Regions from separate parts of the Paenibacillus sp. J22P277 genome, predicted to be linked through region 2. Evidence: riboswitches for the same ligand, from Rfam matches in the RefSeq annotation. Region 2 holds a riboswitch; each other region holds the start of a gene.
The links. A riboswitch is a leader RNA that binds a small molecule or an ion and turns the genes downstream of it on or off. The one in region 2 is predicted to bind thiamine pyrophosphate.

Region 1: another riboswitch for thiamine pyrophosphate. It lies ahead of thiC (phosphomethylpyrimidine synthase ThiC); the one in region 2 lies ahead of AC50YL_RS29965 (ABC transporter ATP-binding protein).
Region 3: another riboswitch for thiamine pyrophosphate. It lies ahead of AC50YL_RS01300 (ABC transporter substrate-binding protein); the one in region 2 lies ahead of AC50YL_RS29965 (ABC transporter ATP-binding protein).

What each region holds. Positions count from the first base shown of each region.
Region 1 is NZ_JBXENS010000011.1:162,201-167,091, reverse strand. Features, by position in the region: gene AC50YL_RS32780 (right-handed parallel beta-helix repeat-containing protein) at 1-1,212, shown strand, start outside; gene AC50YL_RS32775 (YceI family protein) at 1,280-1,813, opposite strand; TPP riboswitch at 1,966-2,070, shown strand; gene thiC (phosphomethylpyrimidine synthase ThiC) at 2,510-4,270, shown strand; gene thiE (thiamine phosphate synthase) at 4,345-4,891, shown strand, end outside.
Region 2 is NZ_JBXENS010000009.1:99,250-104,140, forward strand. Features, by position in the region: gene hmpA (NO-inducible flavohemoprotein) at 1-686, opposite strand, end outside; gene AC50YL_RS29960 (protoglobin domain-containing protein) at 924-1,922, shown strand; TPP riboswitch at 1,995-2,098, shown strand; gene AC50YL_RS29965 (ABC transporter ATP-binding protein) at 2,194-2,976, shown strand; gene AC50YL_RS29970 (ABC transporter permease) at 2,951-3,742, shown strand; gene AC50YL_RS29975 (ABC transporter substrate-binding protein) at 3,833-4,867, shown strand; gene thiM (hydroxyethylthiazole kinase) at 4,882-4,891, shown strand, end outside.
Region 3 is NZ_JBXENS010000001.1:271,230-276,120, forward strand. Features, by position in the region: gene AC50YL_RS01290 (ABC transporter permease) at 1-287, opposite strand, end outside; gene AC50YL_RS01295 (thiamine-binding protein) at 277-579, opposite strand; gene AC50YL_RS01300 (ABC transporter substrate-binding protein) at 586-1,695, opposite strand; TPP riboswitch at 1,935-2,044, opposite strand; gene AC50YL_RS01305 (GDP-mannose 4,6-dehydratase) at 2,397-3,515, opposite strand; gene AC50YL_RS01310 (DnaD domain protein) at 3,679-4,395, opposite strand; gene asnS (asparagine--tRNA ligase) at 4,444-4,891, opposite strand, start outside.

The sequences.
Region 1 (4,891 bases), on a different contig from region 2:
AAGAACGCCGTCGTCCGGAATTCGGAATTCGATTTTAACCGGCGTCAGGGCATTACCGTGGGCGGAGCCAATCAAGTGTTGATTGCGGACAGCAAGTTCCATGACATGAAAGGGATCGCGCCGCAGTCGGGCATCGATGTCGAAGGCGGCTACGATTACAACGGGTTTCTGAATTCAAACGTTACCATACGGAATAATGAGTTCTACAATAACGCGGCATATGATCTCGTGCTGTTCGACGGCCGCAAGGCAGTGGTAGAGAACAATCGCTTCGGGTCGAAGGGGTTAATCGGCTTGGCCGTATCGGATCCGTTTTCGGATGCGCTCGTAACCGGCAATCATTTCGACGGGAGCCGGATCGTCGCGGAGAACGATGCGACATTCAAGGGCAACGCGATGAACGACTCGTACGCGTATTTCGCGGGACCGAATATTGCGGTGGACGGCATGACGTTCACGGACGCGATGCTGTCCGTCAGCGCCACGGTGGCGTTCGGGGTGGAGCTGTCGAATATCACGATCACGTCGACGGGGAAGATGGACAACGCGCTCTCGCTCTGGGGCAAGCCGATTCGGATCACGAATATGACGATCACGGGGAAAACGAGGCTCGGCGCCATATCGAGCGGCGCGGCGGAAGGCGGCATATTCAACAACGTGCAGATCTTGGGCTTCAATAGCGAAAGCGGACTTAGCCTTCCGCCGGGAACGTATACGGGATGCCGGTTCGAAGCCGCGGACGGCGGACGTTTCGGAGCGATCAATGCGACGCTGCCGGGCAAATACAGCTTTGACGGGTGTGCGTTCAAATCGAATGCGACGATGACGAATACGTTGTACGGAGATAATTCCAAGCTGGACCTGACGATCGTGAATTCGGCGTTCGAGCTGAAAGGAAACTCGCCGGCGATCAGCGTGCAATCCGCCGCTAACGTGCGCGTCGAGAACAACAACATAACGGCGAACAATCTCACGTCCGTCTCGACGGAGCTGATTCGGCTCGGCGATTACTGGACGCGGAATGATCGGTTCGATATCGGAAGCGCCCAGATCCGGGGGAATGCCATCGTCGCCAACGTGGCCGCGATCGGAATTTCCACGCAGTATGCAGGCACGGGGGCGCCGGCGTATACCGTGGAGAACAACACGCTGACCAAAGCGAAACTCGCGCTCAAAGCCAGCGATAACGCGACGAACAATAGGTTGCAATAATGCAAAAAACCAGTACCCGCCGGTACTGGTTTTTTAATGCGATGCTGCTATTCGCGCTTCAGCGGAATCAGTTCGCTTTCACGGCTTCAAGCTCGATCGTGAACTTCACGTCGTCGCCGATAAGTACGCCGCCCGTCTCGAGGACGGCATTGTACGTCAGGCCGTAGCTGCTGCGGCTGATGGCGCCTTTGGCGCTGAAGCCGACCTTCTCGTTACCCCAAGGGTCCTTGCCGCTGCCCTCGTACGCGACATGGAACGTTTCCGGACGCGTCAGGCCGTGTAGATGCAGATCGCCGTTCACGTCGTATTCGCCGTCGCCCGTCCGGCGGATCGAGGTCGATTGGAACGAAAGCGTCGGATAGTGCGCGATATCGAAGAAATCGCCGGTGCGAAGGTGATTGTCCCGGTCCGCGTTGCGCGTGTCGATGCTGTTCAGCACCACGTTGAACTGGATGTTTGCCGTCGTCAGGTCGTTTGGATCCGCTTCGATATCCGCGCTGAATTCATGGAACGCGCCTTTGACTTTCGCAATCATCATGTGTTTGATCGTAAAATCTACGCTGCTGTGCGCGACATCGACTTGCCATTTGGACGTGGACATGGACAAAACCTCCGATAATTAATTACATAAAGTAATGTACTTTACTATTTAAAGTAAGTATAGAGGCAAAAAGTGCCTGCTGTCAATCCTTTTTCTTCCTGCTTGTCCTGCTTGGTTGACAACTTTTCCCTGCGGGGGTATAGTCTTGTCAGGAAATCCACTAGGGGCGCCCGCACGGGCTGAGATAAGGCGAATGCCTTGGTCCCTTTGAACCTGATCTGGGTTATGCCAGCGTAGGAAAGTGGGAATGTACGTGCGACCTCGAGTATCGCGCGTCAGAGCCGTCGGCGCAAACGCCGCGCTCCGACTGCCGCGGACTCCGCCCGCCGCCAGGAACCTCAAGCGTTCCGGAGGCCGCGGGCAGCCGACCGCGACATTTTGCCGCTCCTTCGCCGGAGCGGTTTTTTTGTTTTGCGGAAGAGGACGGAGCCGTCGGTCGGCTGCCGTATCTCCGCGAATTCCAAGCAGGGCACGTGCGCCGCCGTTACTCGGGCGGCAGCCGTCGACAGCTTGGCGCTCCGGCAAGCAGCGGATGGGAAGGGCATAAGCGGCCTCGTCGGCGATGACGGGTCCGTTCGGCTCCCCGCACTTTGCAGGCCTCCTAGTGTTTTTCCGGCTCCGACTTCGTTTCCGTTCGTCTGCCTGACAGCGGGAGGAAGCGGCGAAGGCGCCAACCAGACGAGGAGGTTTTGCGAGATGGCGATTATGACGACCCCGCTGCCGGGGAGCCGCAAAGTGTACGCGGAAGGAAGCCGCCCGGATATTCGGGTGCCGATGAGGGAGATCGGGCTGACGCCCACGACGGGAAGGAACGGCGAGACGGAGAATGCGCCGCTGGCGGTGTACGATGCCAGCGGACCGTATACGGATGCCGGCCATGCGACCGACGTCACGAAAGGACTGCCCGCGCTGCGCGGGCCATGGATTGCGGAACGCGGCGATACGGAAGCGTACGAGGGACGGACGATCGTGCCGCTGGATAACGGATATCGCAGCGAGGCAGCAGTGTCGCAACGGGGCGCTGACGTGTTTCCGGGACTTGCGCGGAGACCGCTGCGGGCGCGAAACGGCCGCAACGTGACGCAGCTGCACTACGCGAGGCAGGGCATCGTCACGCCGGAGATGGAATTCATCGCGATCCGCGAGGGCATGGCGCCGGAGTTCGTGCGCGCGGAGGTGGCCGCCGGACGGGCGATCATTCCCGCGAATATCAACCATCCCGAGAGCGAGCCGATGATCATCGGCAGGCATTTTCACGTGAAGATCAACGCGAACATCGGCAATTCCGCCGTCGCTTCCTCGATCGAGGAGGAGGTCGAGAAGATGACGTGGGCGACGCGCTGGGGCGCGGACACGATCATGGACCTGTCCACCGGCAAAAACATTCATACGACGCGCGAATGGATCGTCCGCAATTCGCCCGTCCCCGTCGGGACGGTGCCGATTTACCAGGCGCTCGAGAAGGTCGACGGCAAGGCGGAGGACCTGACGTGGGAAGTGTACCGCGATACGCTGATCGAGCAGGCGGAGCAGGGGGTGGATTATTTCACGATCCATGCGGGCGTGCTGCTCCGCTATATCCCGCTCACGGCGAAGCGCGTCACGGGCATCGTGTCCCGCGGCGGCTCGATCATGGCGGCATGGTGCCTGGCGCATCACAAGGAGAACTTCCTGTATACGCATTTCGAGGACATCTGCGAGATCATGAAGCGGTATGACGTAGCCTTCTCCTTGGGCGACGGCCTGCGTCCGGGTTCGATCGCCGATGCCAACGACGAGGCGCAGTTCGGGGAGCTGGACACGCTCGGCGAGCTGACTCATATCGCGTGGAAGCATGACGTGCAGGTCATGATCGAGGGGCCGGGCCACGTGCCGATGCATCTGATCAAGGAGAACATGGACCGTCAGCTGGAGGTCTGCAAGGAGGCGCCGTTCTATACGCTGGGTCCGCTGACGACGGATATCGCCCCGGGCTACGACCATATCACGTCGGCGATCGGAGCCGCGATGATCGGCTGGTTCGGGACGGCGATGCTCTGCTACGTGACGCCGAAGGAGCATCTTGGCCTGCCGAACAAGGAGGACGTGAAGGAAGGCGTGATCGCGTACAAAATCGCCGCCCACGCCGCCGACCTGGCCAAGGGGCATCCGCGCGCGAGGCTGCGCGACGACGCGCTGTCGAAGGCGCGGTTCGAGTTCCGTTGGCAGGACCAGTTTCACCTGTCGCTCGATCCCGAGCGTGCGATGGCGTACCACGACGAGACGCTGCCGGCGGAGGCGGCCAAATCGGCGCATTTCTGCTCCATGTGCGGGCCGAAATTCTGCAGCATGCGCATCACGCAGGACATCCGCGACTACGCGGAGGCAAACGGGCTTCAGACGCAGGAAGCGGTCGAAGCCGGTATGAAAGAGCAGGCGAGCGCGTTTCGCTCGGGCGGGAGCTCGATCTACTCGTAAACCGTGCTCCTTGCGCGGGGGAGAGCGGAGACGTAGGGGAGCGCATCGCATCGCATTGGGAAGGGAGAGCGAGCATGGGGAAGAGGAACTGGCGGGATTTCAAGCTTTACGCCATCACGGCGGCGAATTATCATCCCGGGCGCGGCATGTTGGAGGTCATGGAGCAGGCGATCATCGGCGGCGCGGATATCGTGCAGCTGCGGGCGAAGGCTGCGCCGATGGAGGACGTTCTCGCCGATGCCAAGGCGCTTCGCGAGCTGACGGCGAAGTACGGCGTGCCGCTTATCGTCAATGATCATATCGGCGTTGCGCTCGCGGTAGGCGCGGACGGGGCGCATTTCGGCCAGGACGACCTGCCGCTTGCGGAAGCGCGGCGGATTCTCGGTCCGGACGCCATCATCGGCATCTCGACGCATAACCTGGAGCAGGCGCTGGCGGCCGAGCGGGGAGGCGCCGACTATATCGGGGTCGGCCCGGTGTATCCGACGGGCACGAAGCCGGGCAGGGCAGCGGTCACGACGGCGTACGTACGGGAGGCGGCCGCGAACGTATCGATGCCGTGGGTCGCCATCGGCGGCATCACGCTCGCCAATGTCGGCGAGGTGCTGGCGGCCGGCGCGA
Region 2 (4,891 bases):
ACGGTATTCTCCCGCTTCACGGAGATCCGGTAATGTCCTGCGCCCGGCGAGCCCGACAAGCTGTACTGGCGGATGTGCGTATGCTCTTCGCCCGGAATGGCCAGCTTCACGCTGATATACTGCCCGGGCTCGAATGCCGCGATCTCCCCGCCGTCCGCCGGCACCAGATAGAACGACGTAATGACCTCGCTCTCGCGCTCCTTGCGCGCGACTTTGAATGCGCGGAAACCTTCCCAGCCGCCCCGCTGCTTCTCCGCTTGCTCGTACATCTCCTTCTCGACGCCGATGAACGCGCCGGCGATCACGCCGTAGGCTTCGCCCCAAGCGCCGATGATCTCGTCCGTCGCGGCGTCGCCGAGCACTTCCTTGATCGCGCCGAGCAGATGCTCGCCGACGATGGGGTAATGCTCCGGCTTGACGCCCAAGCTGCGGTGCTTGTGCGCGATGCCCCTCACGACCGGCAGGATCGACTCCAGCTTATCGATATTGGCCGCGGCCGCGTATACCGCGTTCGCGAGCGCCGTCTGCTGCCTGCCCTGCTTTTGATTGGCGTGATTGAATATATTCAGCAGCTCCGGATGGCTTTCGAACAACCGCTCGTAGAAGCGCTTCGTGATCGTTGTGCCGTGAATCTCCAACACCGGTACCGTGGATTTGATAATGGCGATCGTTTCTTGTTTTAGCATCGTGATTCCTCGCTTTCTTGTCGCTTGGATTTGATGTCTCCAGTATACGGTTCGGGAGATCGATCCCGGTGTGATTGCAATCACAGCGATTAGGGCGAATGTGTGACTATACTGGATAAATCTTCCCGCGAGGGAGAACCAGCGTAAATATTTTCCATTCGCACAGGAAACGACGCGGTTTTTGTCGAATTAAGCGGGTAAAGATTAGCGACCTCATAGCCCAAGGAGAATGCAGCGATGATCCAAGTAAACGAAGCGCGCAGGAAACAAATCACGTACACCGGCATCACGGAGCAGGACCTGGCTTATTTGCGGAGCAACCGGCCGCTCTTCGAGCAGATCACGAGCCTGGTCGTCGACCAGCTCTACGAGAAAGTCGCGGCGATACCCGAGCTGCGGGCCATCATCGACAAGCACAGCACGCTGGAGCGGCTGAAGGAAACGCAGCGCCGGTACTTCCTGTCCATGACGGACGGCGTCATCGACGACGCGTTCATCGAACGCCGGATCGCGATCGGCCATATCCACTCGCGGATCGGCCTGACGACCGACTGGTACCTCGGCACCTACATGCTCTATCTCGATACGGCGGTACAGAATTTCCAACGCATCGCGCCGGACTCGTGGATGACCATCATCCTCGCGTTGTCCAAAATGTTCAATCTCGACTCCCAGCTGGTGCTCGAAGCGTACGAGAAGGACGAGAAGGATAAAATCCAATCGCTCTCGGACGCCAGGCAGTCGACGCTGACGACGATCAGCCGCATCGTCCAGGAGCTCTCGGCCATGATCGTGGAGCTCGGCAGCAGCAGCCAATCCGTCGCGGATTCGGCCAGCCATACGGCGGACATCCAGGATCAGGCGAACCTCAAGGTGCGCGAGCTGCAGTCCAAGATCGGCGAGATCGACGGCATCGGCTCGCTGCTGCAGGAAATCTCCGACCAGAGCCAGCTGCTCGGCATCAACGCCGCCATCGAAGCGGCGCATGCCGCGGACCACGGCCGCGGCTTCGGCGTCGTCGCCGGCGAGATTCGCAAGCTCGCCAGCCATTCCAAGGATTCGCTCGTCACCGTGCGGGCGAAGCTGCAGGAGATCTCGGGGGTCATCGGCGAAGTCATGCGCGACGCCGAGCGGACGTCGATGCTGGCGCGCGACCAGGCGGCCAGCTCGCAGGAGCTGACGTCCTTCGTGCAGATGATCGAGACGATCACGCTGGAGCTGGAAAGCATCCGGTAGCGCTGGAAAGCTTCCAGCAGCTCTGGAAAGCTTCCAGCAGCCGTGCTATAGTAAGGCTAACCGAATACCTTGTTTATTCACTAGGGGAGTCTGACGACTGAGACGCGGAACCGATCCGCGGACCCTTGGAACCTGATCTGGGTGATGCCAGCGTAGGGAAGTGGATGGAAACCGACCAAGACGCGCCATGCCGCGTTTCGAGGCGCCCGCCCCTTTCCTTATTCGGAAACGGGAGCGGGCTTTTTCTATTGCATCATAAGGAGGTGCGCTTATGGCGGCGTTATTGTCCCTGCACGATGTCTCGTTCGCGTTCGGCCGCGGCCGCGCGGGCGGCGACCGGCTGTTCGACGGCCTCTCGCTGGAGGTGCGCGAAGGCGAATTCGTCTCCGTCGTCGGCGCCAGCGGATCGGGCAAGAGCACGCTGTTCAAGCTGATCGCCGGGCTGCTGGAGCCGGCCGGCGGCGAGATTTCCCTATACGGCGAGCGCGCGCCGCGCCGCCTCGGCCGGATTGCCTACATGCCGCAGCAGGATCTGCTGCTGCCGTGGCGCACGGTCATGGACAACTGCCTTCTGCCGCTGGAGCTGACGCCTCAAGGCCGGAGCGCGGACGGCAGGAGCGAGGTCCTGAAGCTGCTGAAGCTGCTCGGACTCGAGGGCTGCGAGGACGCGTATCCCGCCGAGCTGTCCGGCGGCATGAAGCAGCGCGCCGCATTCCTGCGCACGCTCATGGCCGGGCAGCCGCTCCTGCTGCTCGACGAGCCGTTCGGCGCGCTCGACGCCATGACCAAGCGCGAGCTGCACCGCTGGCTGCTGGGGTTGTGGGGCGATCTGAACAAGAGCGTCCTGTTCATCACGCACGATCTCGAGGAAGCCATCCTGCTGAGCGACCGCATCTACCTCATGCCCGTGGCCGGCAGCGGCGAACCGGCGCGGGAGCTGCGCGTCGAACTTCCGCGGCCGCGGGATTCCCGGATGAAATACGAGCCTGCCTTTATTCGGTTCAGGCAAGAATTGGAGCGGCTGCTGGATGACCAAACGCAAACCGCTACTTAACGCGCTGCTCGCGCAGTACGGACTGTTTCTGCTCCTGCTGCTCGCGCTGCTCGGCGCCTGGGAATGCGGCGTCCGGCTGGGCTGGGTGCCGTTCTTCATCCTCCCCGCCCCGACGTCCGTCGCGGAAGCGCTCGGCGAGGACGCGCATCTGCTGTTCGGCCGGCATCTGGCCGCCACCGTCACGGAATCCGCCCTCGGCTTCCTGCTCTCCGTCTGCGTCGGCTCGCTGCTCGCGACCTTGATGCATATGTACCGGACGCTCGACAAGGCGCTGTATCCGTTCATTATCGTAAGCCAGACGATTCCGCTCATCGCGCTCTCGCCGGTCTTCATCCTCTGGTTCGGCTACTCGATCTGGAGCAAGGTCGCCGTCGTGTTCCTGACCGCCTTCTTCCCGATCGTCGTCGGCGCGTACGACGGACTCGGCAAGGGCGATGCCGGCTACAGGGACCTGCTGCTCACGATGGGCGCCGGCCGGTGGGCGATCTTCCGCAAGGTGCAGGTGCCGCTGGCGCTGCCTTCCTTCTTCTCCGGACTCAAGCTGTCGGTCGTCTACAGCGTCGTCGGCGCGACGATCGGCGAATGGCTCGGAGGCAGCGAAGGACTCGGGTATTTCACCCGCCGCATGTCCGGCAGCCTGCAGACGGATGCCATGTTCGCATCGGTATTCCTCCTGTCCGCGCTCGGCGTCGTGTATTTCTTGCTCATCGTAGGGCTGGAATATTGGCTGGTTCGCAGGAAGCGGCGGCGATCCGCTTTTCGATAAACCGCAGCGAAGATTTTCCCATTCTTAGGCAAGGGAAGGATGCTTCGAGAAGCTCCTTGCCGCGCTTTCAAAAAGAAGGACGGATCGCATATGAAGAAGCACTCCTCTCTACCCGTATTGCTTGCCGCATCGCTGTTCGCGCTGCTGCTCGGCGGCTGCGGCTCGTCGAACGGCAATGCCGGGACGAATGCCGGCGCCGGCGATAACGCCGCCAACGCGCCGCTGCAGAAAATCACGCTTATGCTGGACTGGTATCCGAACGCGGTCCATTCGTTCCTCTACGCCGCGCAGGAACAAGGGTACTTCGAGAAGGCCGGCCTCGATGTCGACATTCAGATGCCCGCCGACACGAACGACGCGCTCAAGCTCGTCGCCGCCGGCAAAATCGACCTCGCGCTCACGTATCAGCCGCAGGTGCTGATGGCGCGCGGCGAGAACATTCCCGTGAAATCCATCGCCGCGATCGTGCGGCATCCGCTCAACCACCTGATGATCCCGGCGGGCAGCGGCGTGCATTCGCCGAAGGATCTGGCCGGCAAAACGGTCGGCTTCTCGTCCATCCCGCTTTACGAAGCCATGGCGCGCACCATGATCAAGCAGGACGGCGGCGATCCCGACAAGGCGAAGATGATCGACGTCGGCTACGACCTCATCCCTGCCGTCTCGACGGGCAAAGTGGACGCCATCATCGGCGGCTTCATCAATCACGAGCAGCTGATCCTGGACAAAGAAGGCCATCCCGTCGATTCGCTGGATCCCGCCGCTTACGGCGTGCCCGATTATTACGAGCTCGTGCTCGCCGCCAGCGACGACGGGCTGAAGGCCAAACGGGACGTCTTCGCCAAATTCGCGGAAGCGGCGGCCGAAGGACAGCAGTACGTGACGGAGCATCCGGATGACGCGCTCAAGACGCTGCTCGACCACGAGGACGGTAACTCTCCGCTCGATGCGGATATCGAGGCGAAGAGCCTTCGGATTCTGCTGCCGCTCATGACCGACAAGGACCAGCCGTTCGGCTCGCAGGATCCCGCGTCCTGGGACCGCGTGAAGGCGTGGCTCGTCGATAACGACCTGCTTCCCGCCGACGTAAAGGCCGAAGATGCCTATCTGAGTTTGACCCCCTAAGGAGGAAGAAGAAGATGTCCTATC
Region 3 (4,891 bases), on a different contig from region 2:
AGCAGCGGATAAAAACCCGATTTCACCCAGGGAATGACGTGCAGCAGCGCGGCGATCAAAAACCCGAGCAGCGCGCCGGCACCGAAGCCGATCAGCGTGATGCGGAGCGTGCCCCACATATGATGCGCCAGCTGCGGCGCGGAATCGTACGCTTGCTTCGCGATGGCGGACGGCGACGGCAGGATGTAAGCGTCGGTTCCGAACAGCCAGACCGCAGCCTGCCAGAGCAGCAGAAAAGCCGCCGTCACGATCAACGGCGGCAGCAGGCGGGCGCGTTTACTGCCCATCCGGATATTTCTCCAGCAGCACGTCCATCGACGCGGTGCCTGCCGGCACGTAGTACACCTTAATCTGCGAGATAACGGACGGACAGCCCATCTCGGCCATCGCGTCGTTCATCTCCTGCACGACCCCGAAAAGCTTGCCGAGATCGCCCTCCATCGTCGTCTCGAGCGGCGCTACGCGGTAAGGCACGCCGGCCGCCTTGATGATCTCGATCGCGCGGTCGACGAACGGAATGACGCTCTCCCCGTTCGGCGTGCGCGGCAATATTTGAATGCTTACGAGTGCGTTGGCCATGGTCGATCAGTTCTCCTTTTTCGGCAGGAAGTCGTTGGTGAACGCCTTCTCGGCGTCGAGCTGCTTGTCGAGCAGCTTATGGTCGTACATCCAGCCGGCGTAGTTGGTCCATACTTCGAGCTTCTGCTCGCCCCATCGCGGCGCGTCCGCTTGGTATTGGGGACTGAGCCATTTCTGGCTGGCGCGAACGAGGTCGGCGTTCAAATCCGGCACGGCCTTGATCAGAACGTCCGCCGCTTCGTCCGGATGGTCGATCGCGAACCGGTAGCCTTCGGATGCCGCCGCCATGAACGCTTCCACCGTATCCTTGTGATCCGCGATCATTTTCTCGTTAGTCGCCAGAACCGGCGTGTAGTAGTCGAGCTTCTTGCTGTAGTCGGTCAAGTAGACCATGTTGATCTTCTCGCCGCGCAGCTCCGCTTCGATCCCGTCCCAACCGTAGTAGATCCAGGCGAAATCGATGTTCTTCTTCGTCGCGGTGAAGAAGTCGGAGTCGCCGATATTGACGATTTTGACTTTCTTGGCGTCGCCGCCGTCTTCCTGCATCAGCGAATCAATGACGGCCGGTTCCGCGGGCGAGCCCCAGCCGCCGTATGTTTTGCCTTCGAACGCTTTCGGCGACGCGATGTTCTTCTCGACCGGCGAAGCGAAGCCGGACGTGTTGTGCTGAATGACCGCGGCGATCGAGACGAGCGGCACCCCTTGAATGCGCGCCTGCGTGACGCCTTCCTGATAGCTGACCCCGAAATCGGCGGCGCCCGTCGCGATCATCGTGTCCGCGCCGGCCTCGCCCGGCTGGATGATGTCGACCTTCAGGCCGTGCTGCTCGAAAAAGCCTTTATCGCGGGCCACGTAGAGGCCCGTATGGTTCGTGTTCGGCGTCCAGTCCAGCACGACCTTGATTTCCTGCAGCTTGTCCGCGTCGGAAGCCGTTCCGCCGTTATCGCCTGCCGCCGTATTCGCGCCGTTGCTGTCGCCGTTAGCGGCTCCGTTCTTGGTTTCGTTCGCGGCATTGCCGTTATCGTTCTTCGCCCCGCAGCCTGCCAATGCCACCGCCAGAATCAGCAGCGCCGCCAGCGCGGATCTCAACCCCGCCTGCCTTAATCTACTTCCCACTTCCGTTCTCTCCCCTCGCATGCTCCTTGCCGGGCTGCGGATAGTTTGCGAGCCGTCAACCGTCCCATACCGTGACCTGATATCCCCTATGTTTCCCCCGCGTTCCTGATTGAATCAGCAGCTGCGGCGCCGGCATGCCAACCGCCTCCTCCCCGTTAACGAACAAAAGGCATCCTCCGGTCGGAGGATGCCTTAATCAGCAGCTAACGGCATGCGGCAACACCTTTCAAAAAGGCGCGCGCATAGCTGTACGCAATTCCTACGCTGGCATTATCCAGATCAGGTCAAGGGTCGAGATCGTTAGGGATCTCCTCTCAGCCGGCCAATTCCAGCTCCCCGTCATGTATTCAATTCGGTCGCAACGTGCCTATTATAGCAGACATTCCGTAAAATGGCACCCCTTAAAGCGGAAAACGCCCGGCAGGGGGCGGAATGCGCGAGTTGGACTGGAGATGGGCGGCGAGAATGGGAACGAGAGCGGCGGAAAACGGAAGTAAACGTGAATGCAGCGTAGAATGGGCCTGGTAACTGCGTAATACGGGAAAAAAAACAGCGCAGAATGCGGGTGGATGCAGCTTAGGACGAGAGTAGAAGCTGCTTAGAACCGAGAGTAGAAGCTGCGTAGAACGTTAGTGAATGCAGTGTAGAGGCGACAGGAAGCAGTGTAGTACACGAGCGAAGCTGCGAAGCTTAACCACTGCTTAGTACATGCTTTCGCCGTTCAGGAGGCGCTCGTAGCGCGCGATCTGCCGCAAGCTCGCTTCGCGCAGCGGCAGCCCTTTCAACCACGCCGCGTACCACTCGGCGGTCCAAGCGACCGCCGCCTCCGCGCCGAGGCGCGGCTGCCAGCCAAGGCGCGCCGCGGCCTTGGCGGTATCGAGCAGGGGCGCCGCGGACGGCTGGCGCCCCCGCTCGCCCTCGCCGGCGGCCGCGTCGCCCGCCGGCGCAGCCCAAGGGCTGCCGAGGCCGGCGCACAGCGCCTCGGCCAGCCAGGCCGGGGTCCGCGCCTCCGATGCGCGCGGACCGAGGTTCCACGCCTCGGCGAAGGCTTCGCCGCCGGGCGGGAACAAACGCTGCGCGAGCGCGAGGCAGCCCGCGAGCGCGTCGAGCACGTGCAGCCAGGGCCGGGCATTCTCCGGCCCTGCGGGCGGCGTCGCCGCGCGCCCCCGCGAGGCGGCGCGCGCGCACTCTGCCGCGAGGCGGCCGGCCGCGAAATCGCCGCCGCCGAGCAGATGGCCCGCGCGCACGGTCGCGACCGCGGGCCCGCCGGCAGCGCCGGCGAAGAACGCGCGGCGGAACGCGGCCGCGGCCAGCTCCGCGCCGGCCTTGCTCGCCTCGGCCGGCGATTCGCCGCCGAGCGGGTCGGTCTCGCGCAAGCCGGCCTCCCCTGCGCGGGGCGCGTAACAATCATCCGACGTCACCGCGACGACGGCGCGAATGGGCACGTCGCGGCCGACGAGCCGCACCGCGTCCAGCAATGCGGCGACGCCGACGACCTCGACGTCGAACAACGCCGCGAGGGTCGGTTCGTCGGTCGATTCTGGCGCAGCGGCACCCGCCAGATGAAAGATCAGATCGGGCTTTGTCTGCTGAAGGGCAGCCATCAGCTGACGCGTATCGCGGATGTCCCCGCGAATCCATGGCAGATGCGGCTCGAGTCCGCAGAGCCGGTACATCGACGAACCGTTCGGCAGATCGTCGCTGAATCCCGTCACGGCGCCGCCGAGACGCTGCAGCCACAGCGTCAGCCAGCTCCCCATGAAGCCGGTCTGTCCCGTAATGAATATTCGTTTTCCTGGCCAAAACGATGATTCCGTCATTGCGGTCGTCTACATCCTCCCCGCTTCGAATGCGAAGCTTCAGAGCCGAAAGCCGCTCTTCGTCCTATCAGCTTATGCACCCTCCGCCTCCGCCGTTTTTGTCCCGCCTCAATCTGGGCGAATGCCCCGCGCCACTCGCCGCGACGCACAAAAAAACCGGGGGCTAAGACCCCCGGCCGTTCCTGAATTTCTGCGTATGCGCCTTTGCCTCGTCGGTGTTCGTCACCCGGTTGCGGCTCCATTCGATCAAGATGCGGTCGATATACCGGAAATGCAGCTTGCCTGCAAAGACCGCTTCCTTGAGCGCGAAGCGGATCAATTCGTCCGGATACCGGTCCTGGTCGACCCAGGCGCTGATCGTCTCGCATTCCATCGGCGACAACGGCCGGCCGAACTCCTGCTCGAACGCGGTGAACAGGTCCCCCGGCCTCGGCCGTTCGCTGCCGGCCTGCTGCGCCGGCGCCGCGGATCGCTCCGGCTGCGGCTCGCGTTCGTTCTCGATGGCGCGTTTGGCTTCGTCCGCCTGCCACTCGGCGCTGCGGATCATGAAGCCCGTCCAGTTATAGCGTTCGAGGCCGATGCCGCTGACGGGATCGACCTCCTCGTCGATCGCGAGCAGCCCTTCCTTCATCAGGCGCCCGAGCAAGCCGTGCGCCGTCTTCGGCACGATGCCGAGCCGTTCGGCCAACTGCTCCGGCGTCGGAAAATCGACGCCTTCCACCTGCCTGAACAGCATCAGCTGCAGCAGCAGGAGCATCTCCGTATCGGACATGCCGATGCCGCGGTACGCGCGCAGCAGACCGGCGGGCACGGCGACGCTGCCGCCGTTCATCGCGGCCGCCATCCCGCGCGCGTAAGACTTCCACATTTCGTTTTTCACCGGTCGGTCCTCCCCCTTGCGCTTGCCAAAACCCCGGCCGCAGCCGGCTTACGGATACAGCCGATACAGCATCCGCGGGAACGGAATCGTCTCGCGAACATGGTCGAGGCCGCAAATCCAGGCAACCGTGCGCTCCAAGCCGAGTCCGAAACCGGAATGCGGCACCGTTCCGTACTTGCGCAGGTCGAGGTACCACTGGTACACCTCGGTCGAGAGCTCATGCTCCCGGAACCGCTCCGCGAGCAGCTCCGGATCGTCGATCCGCTGCGAACCGCCGATGATTTCCCCGTAGCCTTCCGGCGCGATCATGTCCGCGCACAGCACGACCTCCGGACGGTTCGGATCCGGCTTCATGTAGAAGGCTTTGAACGACGCCGGATAATGCGTGATGAATACCGGCCGGTCGTATTTCTCGGCGATGGCCGTCTCGTGCGGCGCGCCGAAATCCTCGCCCCACTGGATCTCTTGCCCCTGCTCCTGCAGGAAAGCGATCGCT